2 linked regions of the Draconibacterium halophilum genome follow. Each later gene encodes a partner of the first gene's protein in a complex. Links are inferred from orthologs where the notes say so. Each region holds a gene or a part of one and is shown in the gene's direction. Other genes may lie near its edges.

What was found.
Region 2: the proteins of meaB (region 1) and scpA are in contact, whole or in part, in a crystal structure (PDB 8DPB), measured with the Methylorubrum extorquens proteins. The link is inferred for Draconibacterium halophilum from one-to-one orthologs. Residues at the interface, in SOR26638.1 of Methylorubrum extorquens: Arg20, Ala21, Ala24, Arg25, Thr28, Ser32, Arg33, Arg34, His37, Thr98, Gly99, Gly100, Ser101, Ile102, Leu103, Lys106, Thr107, Ala110, Ala113, Ile114, Asp115, Arg116, Ala118, Phe119, Ile120, Arg121, Pro122, Pro124; in SOR27001.1 of Methylorubrum extorquens: Glu577, Glu578, Asn579, Asp580, Gly581, Arg582, Arg583, Arg585, His596, Ala604, Ser605, Ala608, Asp609, Gly611, Phe612, Asp613, Val614, Asp615, Ile616, Gly617, Pro618, Leu619, Glu625, Arg628, Gln629, Val631, Glu632, Asn633, Asp634, Glu661.

Annotation. Positions count from the first base shown.
Region 1 is NZ_CP048409.1:1,499,840-1,507,913, forward strand. Bases 2,542-5,453 are described here. They hold meaB (methylmalonyl Co-A mutase-associated GTPase MeaB), read left to right. Parts: upstream 2,542-3,397; coding sequence 3,398-4,510; downstream 4,511-5,453. Other genes in these bases: G0Q07_RS06035 (DUF1573 domain-containing protein), read left to right, coding at 2,542-3,304; lpdA (dihydrolipoyl dehydrogenase), read left to right, coding at 4,725-5,453. In the rest of the region: G0Q07_RS06025 (response regulator transcription factor), read right to left, coding at 72-779; G0Q07_RS06030 (sensor histidine kinase), read right to left, coding at 783-2,048; more of G0Q07_RS06035, read left to right, coding at 2,207-2,541; more of lpdA, read left to right, coding at 5,454-6,116; G0Q07_RS06050 (OmpP1/FadL family transporter), read left to right, coding at 6,365-8,020. UniProt on the Escherichia coli protein: Binds and hydrolyzes GTP. Likely functions as a G-protein chaperone that assists AdoCbl cofactor delivery to the methylmalonyl-CoA mutase (MCM) ScpA and reactivation of the enzyme during catalysis.
Region 2 is NZ_CP048409.1:881,816-889,903, reverse strand. Bases 1,655-4,580 are described here. They hold scpA (methylmalonyl-CoA mutase), read left to right. Parts: upstream 1,655-2,002; coding sequence 2,003-4,159; downstream 4,160-4,580. Other genes in these bases: G0Q07_RS03485 (peroxiredoxin family protein), read right to left, coding at 4,238-4,580; G0Q07_RS03495 (methylmalonyl-CoA mutase family protein), read left to right, coding at 1,655-1,907. Outside these bases: more of G0Q07_RS03495, read left to right, coding at 45-1,654; more of G0Q07_RS03485, read right to left, coding at 4,581-4,786; G0Q07_RS03480 (hypothetical protein), read right to left, coding at 5,019-5,600; G0Q07_RS03475 (hypothetical protein), read right to left, coding at 6,040-6,636; G0Q07_RS03470 (LytR/AlgR family response regulator transcription factor), read left to right, coding at 6,826-7,704; G0Q07_RS03465 (sensor histidine kinase), read left to right, coding at 7,704-8,088. UniProt on the Escherichia coli protein: Catalyzes the interconversion of succinyl-CoA and methylmalonyl-CoA. Could be part of a pathway that converts succinate to propionate.

The DNA of each region.
Region 1 (8,074 bases):
CGGTATTTTATATCTGTGCTGAAAGCTTTTGGGCATTGGTGTTGTTTGTTGTGATGCCCGGAACGATAACATCATTTCTCTTTTTTTACAGAAAAGCGAAAACCGATGCCATGCAGATTGATAATTTTTACCGCGGAATCGGCTTTAAAATATTTCCTTAAACGCGAAATAAAAACATCCAGACTGCGTCCCAGAAAATAATCGTCAGATCCCCAAACCTTCTCCAGAATTTCGTTGCGGCTAAGCACTTTGTTTGCATTTTGCGCAAAATAACGGATGAGTTCGGCTTCTTTCAGCGTGAGGTTTCGTGCTTCCCCATTTATTGTTAGCGAGAGGTCTTCGAAATGAAAATCGAATTTCCCAATTTTTAAAATGGTCGACGAATCGTTGCTTATTGGTTGCGACTGGCTTCGTTTCAAAAATATCTTGATTTTTAAAAGCAGCTCTTCCATGCTAAATGGTTTCGGAATATAATCGTCGCCACCAATGGTAAGACCCGTAATTTTATCTTCAGTCATACTTCGGGCCGTTAAGAATATAATGGGAACCTGGTCGTTGGTTCTTCGTATGGTTTCGGCTACCTGAAAGCCATCTATTTTCGGAAGCATCACGTCGAGTACGATCAGATCGAATTTGTTCTTTCCGAAAAGCTCGAGTGCAATTTCTCCATCGGCAGCTACTTCAACATCATAGCCGTGCTCCGTTAAATTGTCTTTTACAATAAAACGAAGTGCTTCGTCGTCTTCAACCAATAATATTCTGAATAAATTGCTGTTCATATTCTACTTTGGAATGGTTAAGCTAAATATACTTCCCCCTTTGGGATTGTCGTTTACTTTAATTTTCCAGTTATGTGCTTTTACAATTTTGTATACATAGTCGAGCCCAAGCCCAAACCCTTTTACGTTGTGCACATTTCCGGTAGGAACACGGTAAAACTTTTTAAAGATTCGTTTTCGGTGTTCTCGCGGAATGCCAATACCGTTATCGATAAAACTAAGTTCATAACTGTTCTGCTTTTGCAAAAGTTTAATCTTAATCCCGGGTGTTTTGTCGCAATATTTTGCAGCATTTTCAAGAATATTCGATACCAGGTTTGAAAAATGGAACCGATCTGCCTGAATCGTACATTCACTGATTTTGGTATTTATCGTGACTTTTGCGCCTTGCCCGGCTTTCGATTCCCCGAAATGATCGATTGCTTCTTCTAAGAACTTGATAAGATTTACTTCCTCCAGATTAAGCAGGATCCGGCTTTTCTCTATCGTTGCTAAGTTAAGTACTTTTTCAACATTTTTCGACAGACGTGTTGTTTGTTCCTGTATAATGTGGGTGTAGTTGAAAAGACGGGTGGGTGATTCCAGAATCTTTTCATCATTAATAACGTTTGCCGCCAGAGCGATTGAGGAGATTGGGGTTTTTAATTCGTGGGTGAGGTTGTTGATGAAGTTTTTCTGAATTTCGGACAATTGCCTTTGGCGGATAATAACCCATAAGGTATAACCAAAGAAAAAGATGACCAGCATTAACAAAGCAGATAAGAAATACCAAATTGAAAGCTGATTAAAAAAGTAAGAAGACCGGTTGGGGAAATGAATGCCAAAATAGTTGGTGTATTCTTCGTTTTGCGGAAACTCGAAGTCCGATGGTTCTTCGTTTTCGTCGATATGTACAAGTGTGGTTTCGTCCATTTGTTCCTGGGTAGGGCTGTAAATTGAAAATTCGTAATCGTAATAAATGTCGTGTCGTTTTAGCTGGGTAGTAAGGTTTTGTTTTAAGAGTTCTTTATCGATTGCTACACCAACATTTACAAGGTAGGTGTTGTTCGATATTACTTCAACCGGCGTAATACTGTCGAAAGTTTCGGTAGTTCCGGTGGCCAGCATTACCTGCCATGCCACTTCTTTTAAAGCCACACTGGCACTTTCCTGAAATTGCTTTTCCGAAAGATTATACGAACTGCGAATAAAAGCAAACTGCACCAAAAATACGCCAACTATTGATACAGTTGCCAACATTATAATGTATTTAAGTGCTTTTCCTTTCATGAGATTTTATTCAAAGCTAAGCTACATAATTTTTTATGTGCCTGCGATAGTTAACAACTCATTAACAAAATATTGAATTCAATTAACAGCAAAACTAGTCAAGCATCTATACATTTGTTTCATATAACGCTCGAAAGAACAAATTTAATTAATAAATTATGAAACGCATTTTACAACTATTAGCAGTTTTTTCACTGGTTGTTGCTTTTAATTCAGCAATGGGCCAGGGAACTCCAAAAATTGTTTTTGAAGAACAATCACACGATTTTGGTTCGTTTAAAGAATCAGACGGTGTGCAGAAAACAACATTTAATTTTACAAACAAAGGAGAAGCTCCATTAGTATTATCTAATGTTCGTGCATCTTGTGGTTGCACCACTCCAAAATGGACACGTGAACCTGTTGCCCCCGGAGAAAGCGGAAGCATCGATGTAAGTTATAATCCTAAAAACCGTCCGGGTTCATTTAATAAGTCGGTAACGGTTAGTTCGAATGCTGAAAACCGTACTGTTGTTCTACGAATTAACGGAAAAGTTGAGCCACGCGAAAAGACATTGGCTGAGAAGTATCCAAGAAAAATTGGTGATTTGAGAGTGAAATCAAACTACCTCTCATTTGCGAAAATTAAAAAGGGCGAAACCGTAACAAAAGAATTGGAATTGGTTAACGATACCGATAAACCTGTTGAAGTAGGATTTCGCACAGTACCAAAACACCTTACCGCTAAAGCTGAACCGCAAACTATTCCGGCAAAAGGCAAAGGTAAATTGGTTGTAACTTATGATTCGGATGCTGCTAATACGTTTGGCTTTGCATCACATCGTATTTACTTGTCGTTAGACGGAAGCAACAATTACAAAAATTCAGTAGGAGTAAGTGCTACCATCGAAGAAGATTTCTCGAAACTTTCACCTGAAGAATTGGCAAACGCTCCTGTCGCTAATTTCAACGAAAAATCAGTTGATTTTGGCGAAATGAATCAAGGCGATAAAAAAGAACATACTTTTACGTTGACGAATAATGGTAAAACTGATTTAATTATCAGAAGAGTTCGTTCATCTTGCGGTTGTACTGCTGTGGCTCCTTCGAAAAAGGTAATTGCAGCGGGTGAAACAGCACCGATTAAAGTTACTTTCGATTCGCGCGGAAAACGTGGTCGTCAGAGTAAATCGATCACTGTTATTACCAACGATCCAAAAACACCAACATCAACATTGCGTATTTCAAGCCAGGTTGTTGTTGCCAGTGCAGGATAAGTTTATTTAAAGTCAATATTTCAGAAGGTGTTGCAGGTGAAACTTGCAGCACCTTCTTTTTTGCTGTACTTTTAAACGATAAATTTAATACCGATGTCAGAAAACAATAAACACCATATAGAAAACGATCCGAAGTACAAAGGATTACTCGTGAATGAGGGAGTTGAAAAGCCGGAAGCGGTTAACAACGATTCGATACAGCGATTTTTGAAAAAGAAGAGAAAATTGCTGTCGGTTGATGAATATGTGAACGGGATTTTAGATGGCGATATCACACTTTTAAGTAAAGCTGTTACTTTGGTTGAGAGCTCGAAATCGGAACATCAACAAATAGCTCAGCAAGTTATACAAAAGTGTTTGCCACACAGCGGCAAATCAGTTCGTATTGGAATAACCGGTGTGCCTGGAGTTGGGAAAAGTACCTTCATTGAGGCACTTGGAAAATACCTGACGAATAAAGGAGAAAAGCTTGCCGTGTTGGCAATTGATCCGAGTAGCGAACGTACCAAAGGAAGTATTTTGGGCGATAAAACGCGAATGGAAGAATTAGCCAGCGACAGCAATGCTTACATTCGTCCCAGTCCATCGGCAGGATCGTTGGGTGGAGTTGCACGAAAAACGCGCGAAATCATTATTCTTTGCGAAGCTGCTGGTTATAATCATATTTTTATTGAAACTGTTGGGGTGGGGCAAAGCGAAACAGCAGTTCATTCCATGACCGATTTTTTCCTGTTGCTAATGTTGGCCGGGGCGGGTGACGAACTACAGGGCATAAAGCGTGGAATTATGGAAATGGCCGACCTGATTACCATAAACAAAGCCGACGGCAACAATCTTGAAAAGGCAGAAATGGCAAAAGTGCAATATAAAAACGCCATTCATCTTTTTCCTTCCAAAGATTCGGGTTGGGCAGCCAACGTGCTAACCTGTTCAGCCTATAAAAAAACCGGTATTGATGCCATTTGGGATCAAATTGAAAAATACAGGGAACAGACTATTGACAACGGGTATTTTTTCCGTAAACGAAACGAACAATCTACCTACTGGATGTATGAAACCATTGAAGAAAACCTGAAAAGAAACTTTTATGATCATCCCGAAATTAAGGAGAAATTGAAAGTGCTCGAAAACTACGTGCTCACCGATCAGATGAGTTCGTTTATTGCAGCTACCGAATTACTAAATACCTACGCAAAATTAAAATAAGCCGAGTTATTTTTTTTAAACAGATAAATAACTGTAGCAAGAAAGCAGGCAAAAAAGATAGAATTTCTCTATGTTTTTTGCCTGCTTCTTTTTAGGAAAAAATTCATACTGTTTACACTTTTAATTGCGTCTTAAAAGAAGTAGATTTGTTAGAACCTTTCTTTATGTGAGGTGTTACTTACATAAATCAAATATCAATAAATTTCAAAATACAATGAATTACGATGTAATAGTTATAGGTAGCGGACCAGGCGGATATGTAGCAGCAATTCGTGCGTCGCAGCTCGGATTAAAAGTTGCTGTTGTAGAAAAGGAAAACCTGGGTGGAATCTGTTTAAACTGGGGCTGTATTCCTACAAAGTCGTTGCTGAAAAGTGCACAGGCTTTTGAGTATGCTGTCCATGCTGCCGATTATGGTGTAGCCATTGAAGGAGAAGTGAAACCCGATTTTGGTGCCATGGTAAAAAGAAGCCGCAACGTTGCCAATGGAATGAGCAAGGGAATTCAATTCCTGTTCAAGAAAAATAAAGTTGAATCGATTTTTGGCTGGGGAAAAGTAACCGATAAAAATACGGTTGAAGTAACCGACGATGACGGCAAAAAGAATTCGTACACAGCTAAACACATTATTTTGGCAACAGGTGCACGTTCGCGCGAATTACCAAACTTGCCACAAGACGGCGAAAAAATTATTGGATACCGCAAAGCACTTACGCTTGAAAAACAGCCTGAAAGTATGGTTGTTGTAGGATCGGGTGCTATTGGCAGCGAATTTGCTTATTTCTATCATTCCATAGGAACCAAAGTTACGCTGGTTGAATTTATGCCGACACTGGTCCCTAACGAAGATGCAGAAGTAGCCAAACAACTGGAGCGCAATTTTAAAAAGTCGAAAATGAAAGTGATGACCGGCTCGTCGGTTGAAAGCGTGGATACTTCGGGCGACAAGTGCAAAGTAACCATTAAAACCAAAAAAGGCGAAGAAGTGGTTGAGGCTGACATTGTTCTTTCGGCAGTTGGAATTGCACCAAATACCGAAAATATTGGCTTGGAAGAATTAGGTGTTGAAACGGATAACGGTCGCGTTAAAGTTGATGAATATTATAAAACCAATGTAGACGGTATTTACGCCATTGGCGACATTCTTGCCGGACCGGCATTGGCACACGTAGCATCGGCAGAGGGGATTACCTGTATTGAAAAAATTGCCGGCCTGAATCCGGAACCAATAGATTACGGAAATATTCCCGGTTGTACTTATACCAGCCCTGAAGTCTCATCGGTTGGTTTAACCGAGGCAAAAGCAAAAGAAGAAGGTTACGAAATTAAAGTGGGTAAATTCCCCTATTCGGCCAGTGGAAAAGCAAGTGCAGCCGGACAAAAAGATGGTTTTGTTAAATTAATTTTCGATGCGAAGTATGGTGAGTTGCTTGGTGCACATATGATTGGAGGTAATGTTACAGAAATGATTGCCGAAATGGTTGTGGCCAAAAAACTTGAAATTACCGGACACGAGTTGATCAAAACCATTCACCCGCACCCAACAATGAGCGAAGCTATTATGGAAGCTGCCGCTGCCGCTTACGATGAGGTGATACACATTTAGATTATATAATTTTTCCAATATAAAGAGCCCGAGGTATTTAACTCGGGTTTTTTTGTACGAGCATATTCGAATAAGTGACGAAGGTGTTCGAAAAAGACATAAAAAGCTGAAAATCAATCTCGAAGTTTTTGTATTTAAGAATAAGTTTTAAATTTGCCGCTCAGGCATCAACTACAGTAACCGTATATTTCTCGGAATTACTATTGTTAAATGAAGGGAAAAAAATCTTTAATAAAAACTTGACATAAATGAAAAAATTGACATTGATTGTGGCATTTTCCATGCTACTTCAACTTGCTTTTGCAGGAGGTTTATTAACTAACTACAACCAAAGTGCACAATATATTCGTATGTTGTCGCGCAATGCAGCATTGGAAATTGATGCTGTTTTCTATAATCCGGCAGGTTTGGTAAAAATGGAAGATGGCTGGCATTTTGCTTTCTACAGCCAAACTATTTTACAAACCCGCGACATCGACACACAATTTCCTACCTTAAATTCAGGTCATTACACAGGAGAAACAACAATTCCTGTCTATCCTGATATATATGCAGTTTACAAAAAAAATAACTGGGCCTATTCAATTGGTATTGGTCCGATTGGAGGGGGAGGTACTGCCGAATTTGCGGGAGGAATCCCAACTTTGGAAATTCCTTTTTCCTTAATTCCCGGGCAATTGTCCGGATTGGGTCAAATTGATCCTGCGCTGGCAGTAACATCTTACGATTTGGATATGGCTTTGGAAGCATCTTCAACATTCTGGGGAATCCAGCTTGGAGCTTCTTATGCAGTAAACGACCAGTTTTCGTTTTATGGAGGATTGCGTTTAATGCCTTCTACAAATAAATACGACGGAGCAATTCGTAACATACAGCTAAACGGAGTTGATGCTGCAACGTGGTTAAATGGTGCATCAGGTCAGGTTAATGGATTTGCAGGACAAGCAAGTGCCGGTGCCGACCTAATGTATGGCACCGCAAGTACTATGCAACCGGTTATTGATGCAGGTTATGGAACTGCAACACTTGCCGACCTAGAGAACGGTGGCGTAATTGATGCTACTACACGTGCTCAAATAGAAGGAGGTTTGCAACTTATAGGTGTGCCGCAAGCGCAAATTAATGTCATGAATGCGCTTCAGGTACAAGGAACATATTCTGCTGCTGGAGATGAATTGACATCTACGGCGACATTACTTTCGGGAACTGCACAAACATTAGCCGGAACCGCCACCCAGGTGGGAGACAAGGAAGTTAAAACCAAACAAAAAGGAATGGGTTTTACACCGATTATTGGTTTTAATTATTCGCCCAACAACGACTGGACTTTTGCATTAAAATATGAGTTTGAAACCAAGCTTACCCTTGAAAATGAGACAGAAGTTGACGACATGGGTTTATTCCCTGACGGAGCCGAATCGTCGAATGATATTCCGGCAATTTTAACTACGGGTATTGGCTATCGCGGTCTCGATTGGTTAGAAGCGCAGCTTTCATTCAACATGTATTTCGATAAAGGTGTTGACTATGGTAACAACATTCGTTATTCAACTTTGGGCGAGCAGGTACATCGCGATATTGAAAGTAATTACACAGAGTTGGCGCTTGGTTTGCAGTTTAATGTAGCCGAAAACTTTGCTTTTAGTGTTGGGGGAATGCGCTCGAAAAATGGCGTAACACCTCAGTACCAGAGCGACTTTAGTTATAGCAACTCATCGTATACATTGGCCGGTGGAATTATGTGGAACATTACGGATAAACTGACTTTTGACGCAGGTGTTGCAAATACTATGTACGAAGATGATACGGTAACTTTTACGCATGCAGGAATTGGCAGCTACGACGAAACTTATGCAAAAACAACCATTAGTATGTCGGCAGGTATTTCATACAGCATTTTTTAAACCAATAACAATATAACGCAAAAGCGGGGTGCAATTTTTGTTCCCCGTTTTTTA
Region 2 (8,088 bases), 620 kb from region 1 along the record:
AAATCCCTAATTTTGCCACTCGATTTTCAATAACAATTTTCAACATGGCAGATAAAGAGCAAAAACTGTTCACCGATTTTGCACCCATATCAACAGAAGAGTGGGAAGCAAAAATTAATGCCGATTTAAAAGGCAAAGACTACGAGCGTTCGCTGGTTTGGAAAACTTACGAGGGATTCAAAGTGCGCCCGTATTACCGTCAGGAAAACCTTGCAGGGAAAGAGTACCTGGATAGCTTACCGGGAGAATTTCCATATGTGCGGGGAAATAATAAAACCAACAACGATTGGTTCATTCGTCAAAACATCTTTGTTACCGATTTTGAAGAAGCAAACAAAAAAGCTTTGGAAATTCTTGGAAAAGGGATTACCTCTTTGGGTTTCCTTTTCAGCGAATGTGGTTCGGTTACCAAGGAAAGCCTGGGAGTGTTGCTAAAAGACATTTGTCTGGAAGCAGCCGAAGTTAACCTGGTTTGCCCTTGCGACAACTGCAACTGCGCCGAAGTTTTTTCAGCTTACGTTTCGGAAGGCAACTGGGACAACGATAATGTGATTGCTTCGGCATCCATCGATCCCATTGGTACTTTCACTTTAAAAGGTAAAATTGAAAAAGATGCAGTAACAAAACTTGTTCCGGCAATTGAGGCCGCAAAAGCGGTAAAGAATTTCCGCGTTATTGGCGTTCACGGAAAATTCTTCGCCAACAGCGGATCATCAATTACTCAGGAGTTGGCTTTCTCGCTGGCTCAGGGTGCTGAGTACTTAACACAATTAACCGAAGCCGGTTTAAGTGTTGACGATGCAGCAAAAGCAATTAAATTCAACATGGGTATCAGCAACAACTATTTTATGGAAATAGCCAAGTTGCGTGCCGGCCGACTTTTATGGTCGAAAATTGTTGAAGCTTACGGACCGGAGTGTAAAAGTTCGGCTAAAATGATCGTTCATAGCGAAACTCAACGCTTTAACAAAACGGTTTACGATCCGTATGTAAACATGCTGCGTACTCAAACCGAAGCAATGTCGGCCACTTTGGGCGGCGCACACTCGGTTACTGTTCTTCCTTTTAACGCGGTTTTCGAAGAAACTACTCCTTTCTCGGAGCGTATTGCACGTAACCAGCAGATCCTGTTAAAAGAAGAATCGCATTTCGATAAGATTGCCGATCCTTCAGCAGGTTCGTACTACATTGAAACACTTACTGAATCGTTAGCCAATCAGGCATGGGAACTTTTCCTTGCTGTTCAGGAGAAAGGTGGTTTTATTGCTGCTTTTAAAGAAGGATTTGTTCAGGCAGAGGTTAAAGCAATGGCTGCTGATCGTGACAAAAAGATCGCTCAACGTCGCGAAAACTTTTTGGGTACCAACCAGTTCCCTAATTTCACGGAAGAAATGAAAGCGGATTTCGATGGTTCACTTTTCGAAGCAGTTGACCTGACTGAAGAAGGTGCTGGAGTAGAAACACTGAAACCTTACCGCGGAGCTCAACCATTTGAGACATTACGTTACACTACTGATATGTACGCACGCGAGAACAAACGTCCGCTGGCATTTATGCTTACCATTGGTAATCTTACTTTCCGCAAGGCACGTGCACAGTTCGCCTGCAACTTTTTTGCAGTTGCCGGATTCAGTGTTCAGGATAACAACGGATTCGCAACAGTTGAAGAAGGTGTTGCCGCAGCTAAAAAAGCAGGCGCCGACATTGTTGTTATTTGTAGTTCGGATGATGAGTATGCTGAAATTGCTCCGAAACTTGCTGAGCAATTGGATGAAGAAATTTTGGTTGTTGCCGGAGCTCCTGCATGTGCAGACGAACTGAAAGCAAAAGGAATCACAAACTTCATTCACGTGAAAAGCAATATTTTGGAAGAACTGAAGGGATATCAAAATAAACTGGGAATATAAAACAACAGATGCTAGATACTGGTCACTGGATGCTGGATAAGAAATCCAGTATCGAGAATCAAGTATCAAGTATCAAGTATCAAATAGCTGAAATTATGAAGCCAGATTTTAAAGACATAAACATAAAAGCAGCTACCGAGCAGGCGAAAGCATCTGACTGGGCTGCAAAAAATAACATCAAAAAAGATTGGTTAACACCGGAGCAGATTCCTGTTAAACCGGTTTACACCAAAGAAGACCTTGAAGGAATGGAGCACCTGAACTATGCAGCAGGTTTGGCACCTTACCTTCGCGGACCTTACTCGGCAATGTACGCCATGCGTCCATGGACAATCCGTCAGTACGCCGGTTTTTCTACTGCCGAAGAATCAAATGCTTTCTACCGTCGTAACTTAGCGGCCGGTCAGAAAGGTTTGTCAGTGGCATTCGACCTGGCAACACACCGCGGATACGACTCAGACCACGAACGTGTGGTTGGCGACGTTGGGAAAGCTGGTGTGGCTATCGACTCGATTCTGGATATGAAGATCCTTTTCGATCAGATTCCGTTGGATAAAATGTCGGTATCGATGACCATGAACGGTGCTGTTCTTCCTGTATTGGCATTTTACATTGTTACAGGTTTGGAACAAGGCGCTACTCTGGAACAACTTTCAGGGACTATTCAGAACGATATTCTGAAAGAATTTATGGTGCGTAACACATACATTTACCCACCTGAGTTCTCGATGAAAATTATTGCCGACATTTTTGAGTTCACTTCTCAAAAAATGCCAAAATTCAACTCAATCTCGATTTCGGGTTACCACATGCAGGAAGCTGGGGCAACTGCCGATATTGAAATGGCTTACACCCTTGCCGACGGTTTAGATTATTTACGCACAGGTGTTAAAGCCGGTTTAGACATCGATGCTTTCGCACCGCGTTTGTCGTTCTTCTGGGCAATTGGAATGAACCACTTTATGGAGATTGCAAAAATGCGTGCTGCGCGTATGATCTGGGCGAAACTGGTTAAACAATTTAATCCGAAAAACCCAAAATCGATGGCATTGCGTACGCACTCGCAAACTTCTGGTTGGTCGTTAACTGAGCAGGATCCGTTTAACAACGTTGGCCGTACTGCTATTGAAGCAATGGCTGCCACATTGGGTGGAACACAGAGTTTGCACACCAACGCGCTTGATGAAGCGATTGCATTGCCAACCGATTTCTCGGCACGTATTGCACGTAACACGCAGTTGTACATCCAACAGGAAACTGAACTTTGTCGTGCAGCCGATCCATGGGCAGGTTCGTACTACGTTGAAGCATTAACGCACGAGCTGGCACAAAAAGCATGGGCGCATATCGAGGAAGTTGAAAAACTTGGCGGTATGGCCAAAGCAATTGAAACCGGCGTACCAAAAATGCGTATTGAAGAAGCTGCAGCACGTGCACAAGGACGTATTGACGGTGGATCGCAAACAATTGTGGGTATCAACAAATACCGTTTAGATAAAGAAGATCCGATTGATATTTTAGATATTGACAATACTGCAGTTCGTAAGTCGCAAATCGAGCGTTTGGAGAAGCTGCGTGCTGAGCGTAACGAAGAAGATGTACAAAAAGCATTGGAAGCAATTACAAAGTCTGCAGAAACAGGTAAAGGCAACTTATTGGCACTAGCTGTTGAAGCAGCACAGAAACGTGCTTCGTTGGGTGAAATTTCAGATGCTTGCGAAAAAATCGCAGGACGTTATAAAGCAGTAATCAGAACTATTGAAGGCGTGTATAAAGCAGAAGCACAAGACAAGTCTGAATTCCAGGAAGCTCAGGCTTTAGCGAAGAAATTCGCAGAATTGCAAGGTCGTCAGCCACGTATTATGGTCGCTAAAATGGGTCAGGACGGTCACGACCGTGGTGCAAAAGTTGTTGCTACCGGTTATGCCGACCTTGGTTTCGATGTTGATATGGGACCATTATTCCAGACTCCGGAAGAAAGTGCTAAACAAGCCGTTGAAAACGACGTGCACGTTGTAGGTGTTTCTTCACTGGCAGCCGGTCATAAAACACTGGTTCCTGCCATTATTGCCGAGCTGAAAAAACTAGGTCGCGACGACATCATGGTTATTTGCGGTGGTGTTATCCCTCATCAGGATTACCAATACTTGTACGATGCAGGTGCAGTAGCCATTTTTGGCCCTGGTACCAGCGTTGCCGGTGCAGGTAAAAAAATTCTTGAGATTTTGATTGAAGCGTATAAGGAAGATTAGAATATTGGAGGATTAAAAGATTAGAATCCAGATATAAAATATAAAGCCGGTTCCGTTTGGGGCTGGCTTTTATTTTGCTTACAATCCTTTTAAAGCAGCCATTACTTCTTCTACATCGGCTCTTCCTCCGTGACCCGAGCTTACTTTGGCAAAAACTACTTCTCCTCCTTTATCAATCACAAAAGTAGAAGGATAAGCTGTTTCTTTGGGTGCATCCCATCTAAGGCCATATTTATTTACCATCAAATAATTTGGATCGAGTGCAAAATAAAATCCTTCTGGAAAAGTAATGTCTTCAGTAAACTCCTCTGCCTTTTCCCGCAGTACTTCCGACGGCCCCGGATAAATCATCAAAACCTTTGCTCCGTAGCTTTTAAATTGATCGGCCTCAGCAACAAGCTCACCTACCTGACGCGTGCAAATCGGACATTGATATTCGGGCCACCCCCTGAGAACAACTAGAACAATTGGCGACTGGCCGTATAATTCATTTAGCGGAATTTCCTTGCTGTCAATTAACAGAACTTTAAAATCAATGATTTTATCTCCGGTTTTTACCTTTGCATCGGGTTGCGAAAATGCCGGAACTAAAAGAAAGGCGAGCAAAATGGTAATAATCGTTTTCATGATGCAGTATTTTTGATAGTATTAAAACACGCCTAATTCAGAAAAGTTCTTTTTTTTGTAAGCCCATGAAAATATTCTTACTAACCTTATTGATGTTCAAATTCTAAAGATTCAGTTTAAGACTGAAAGATGTAAAAGGAACCCGGGTTCGTTTTTGGCAAACGTTTTAAATGTAAGAAGCGGACTTCCAATTGGAAATCCGCTCATCACCTTTTTTCTGTCTTCGCGTTTATTAATTGATTACAATACTTTCTTCGTAAATATCCATCTCGTTGGTTAGAACCACGCTGTACTCGCCTGGATTTAAATCCGAAAGGTCTATTCTTTTGTGAATAGTAAATTCATTACCCAAACTAATCTCTTTTAACAAAGTACTATTCTCGTATACATAAAGATTAATTTTTTCATTCTCATAATTTAAGTAAGTCAAGTTTACTTTTTCTCCAACTTGATGAAAATAAGGATCAACAGTTTTCCGCATACTCATTACTTCCACATCTCCGTACTCAACTGATAGCTGCTTACTAACTTCCTCATCACCTGTTCTTACAAAATACCAATATGTTCCATTTTCCAGACCAGATAAATCATAACGCTTTTCAAAGTCACCGCGCGGGATTTCAGTATTCATCTCGTAAATTTTGTTTCCCCATGCATCGGTTAATTCAATTTCGTAATTAACCACTTCTGCGTTCGTAATTTCCATTACAGTTGTTTCACTTTCGTTGTCAGTCATATTCACTTTTAAATTTCCTGACGCCATAGCAACACTTGTTATCAGCATTGCAAAAATTCCTACAAATAAAGTTTTCATGTTTCTAAATTTTAAATTATTGTTTTCAATTCATTTTCAATACTATAAGGAATAAGTGCTCTATTTTGTTTAGTTTTTTATGTTTTTTATTAAACATTTTTTATTTTACACCCTCACTTGCTTTATACATAGGCATTTCAGGGATATGTTAATAGTTGTTAATTTTGCCGTGATTAATAACAGCGCGAAGCTAATTGAGTTAAAAATTGAAGATATGAGAACCTTCTTTGAGATTATCGTTTGCCCAGCCAGGGGTGACATGTGCAGGTGCATAATCCGAAAATTTCAGAAGAAGTGTAAAGAAAATTGTAATTACTGACCTAAAACCAAAGAGAAGCGATTGCATTAACCACTGATTTTAGCTCATAAAAAAAGCGAACCCTTGCGGATTCGCTTTACCAAAACTAACTAATTTAACTACCTAAACTTACGAAAAATATTAATTGAGATTAATTTGATATTCGTATATTCCATTATCACTTACCAATACAGCCTCATAGCTGCCATTGTTAAGTTTCGAAAGATCGATGGCATGATTAAGTGCAAACTCCGATCCAAGCATGTCTTCGTGAATCAAATTATCGTTTGATTCGTCGTACAAATACAACTTTACATCACGTGTTGCAAAATTCAGATACGTAATGTTTAATTGGTCGTTGTTTAAACCAAAATACGGACGAACCTGTTTGGTTTGGTCTATAACTTCAACATCGCCGTTATTCACTGAAAGAACTGTTGTGTTCTTTTCTTCATCAAGTTTTACCGTAAAGGTATATTCGCCATTTCTGAGTTTTGAAAAATCATACGTATTTAAAACCATCTTCAATGGCTGCTGGATCTGTTTGTAGTAAATAATATCATTTTTCATATTGCGGATTTCCATTTCAAATTGACTTTCTACCGCATTTGTAACTCGAACGTGGGCTTCAGCACCTTCGCCTTCTGAAATGTTTACTTTTAGATTTCCTGTTGCCAATGTTGCCCCTGCAATTAGTGCAAGAGCTGCTGTTAAAAGAACTTTGTTTAATCGTTTCATAACTTGTTGTTTCTATTTATTGTTTTCATTAACTATGACTTCAATATATGTATAAAGTTTAAAGCAATAACGTTAACCGATTGTTAAAGACCCCTAAGTCTTTTATTGTCAGCAACTAACTCTTATGTTAATACCATGTTAACCGGCGAGTTTGGATAGAAAAACGCTTGAACAGATCAATCGGAGGTAATGAAAATTACCGTTTATTCGCCAGAACCTACCGCTTATATAAAAACAAAATATTTTTTGCAATTAATTCTATCTTTGTTAGTGATGACCACATACAACGCCATAATAATTGACGACGAGAAGAATGTACAGGAGGCACTAAAAATATTACTTGAGCGTAATTGCCCGAATATTAATATCTGTGATACGGCCAGTTCGGCCAGCCAGGGACGGGAGTTATTGAACAATTGGGATGTGCAATTAATCTTCCTTGACATTTCGATGCCCGGAGAGAATGGGTTTGATTTTCTGGCCAGTATTCAAAAAGAAGACTACGCTATTATTTTTACAACAGCCTACGAAGAATATGCTTTACGCGCCATTAAAACAAATGCCATTGATTACCTGCTAAAACCAATCGATCCGGAAGAGTTGAAAGAAGCAGTAAGTAAAGCAACTTCGCACCTCGATCTTCGCCGGCAAAATCAGAAAATACAAAATACTTATGACGAATCATTAAACAACTTAACCCGCCAGGCTAACGATGGTTTTGTATACGCCCCTAAAATAACGGTAATTGAAAAGTTTGGTTTTGAGATAGTTGAAGTTGAGAAAATCAGGTATATTGAGGCCGATGGAGCTTACTCGGTAATTAATTTATCGGGACTGGAGCAAGTGGTGTCGAGTAAACCAGTTGGAGAAATTGAAAAAATTCTTGATCCTTCAATATTTGTCCGCATCCATAAATCCACCTTAATAAATCTAAATTTTCTGAAGGGGTTTTCAAGCTTCGAGGGTTACTACGCTATTTTGGACGACAAAACAGAGTTGGCAATATCGCGTAGAAAATACAATGAGTTTAAAGAAGCAGTTTCAAATTATTCCAAATCAATCGAATAGTGAAAAAACTCCTGTTAATACCAACACTAATATTATATTTTACCCAGCTTCTTTGCGGGCAAAATCCGTTTATTACAAACTATACCATTGCCGACGGATTGCCAACCAACAAGGTTTTTTGTGTATTACAGGATAGAAATGATTTTTTATGGTTTGGTACTACTGCCGGCCTTGTTCGTTTTGATGGAACAAGCTATGTTCGCTATACCACCAACGAAGGGATGAGTTATAACCGAACTGTTCGTTTGAAAGAAGATGTGGAAGGAAGAATATGGTGTATGAACATTGATGGTTCGGTTAATTATATCTATAAAAATCAGGTATTCAACGAAAAAAATTCGCCCTTTCTGGATGAAATAAAAACAAACTTTTATTACCACAATT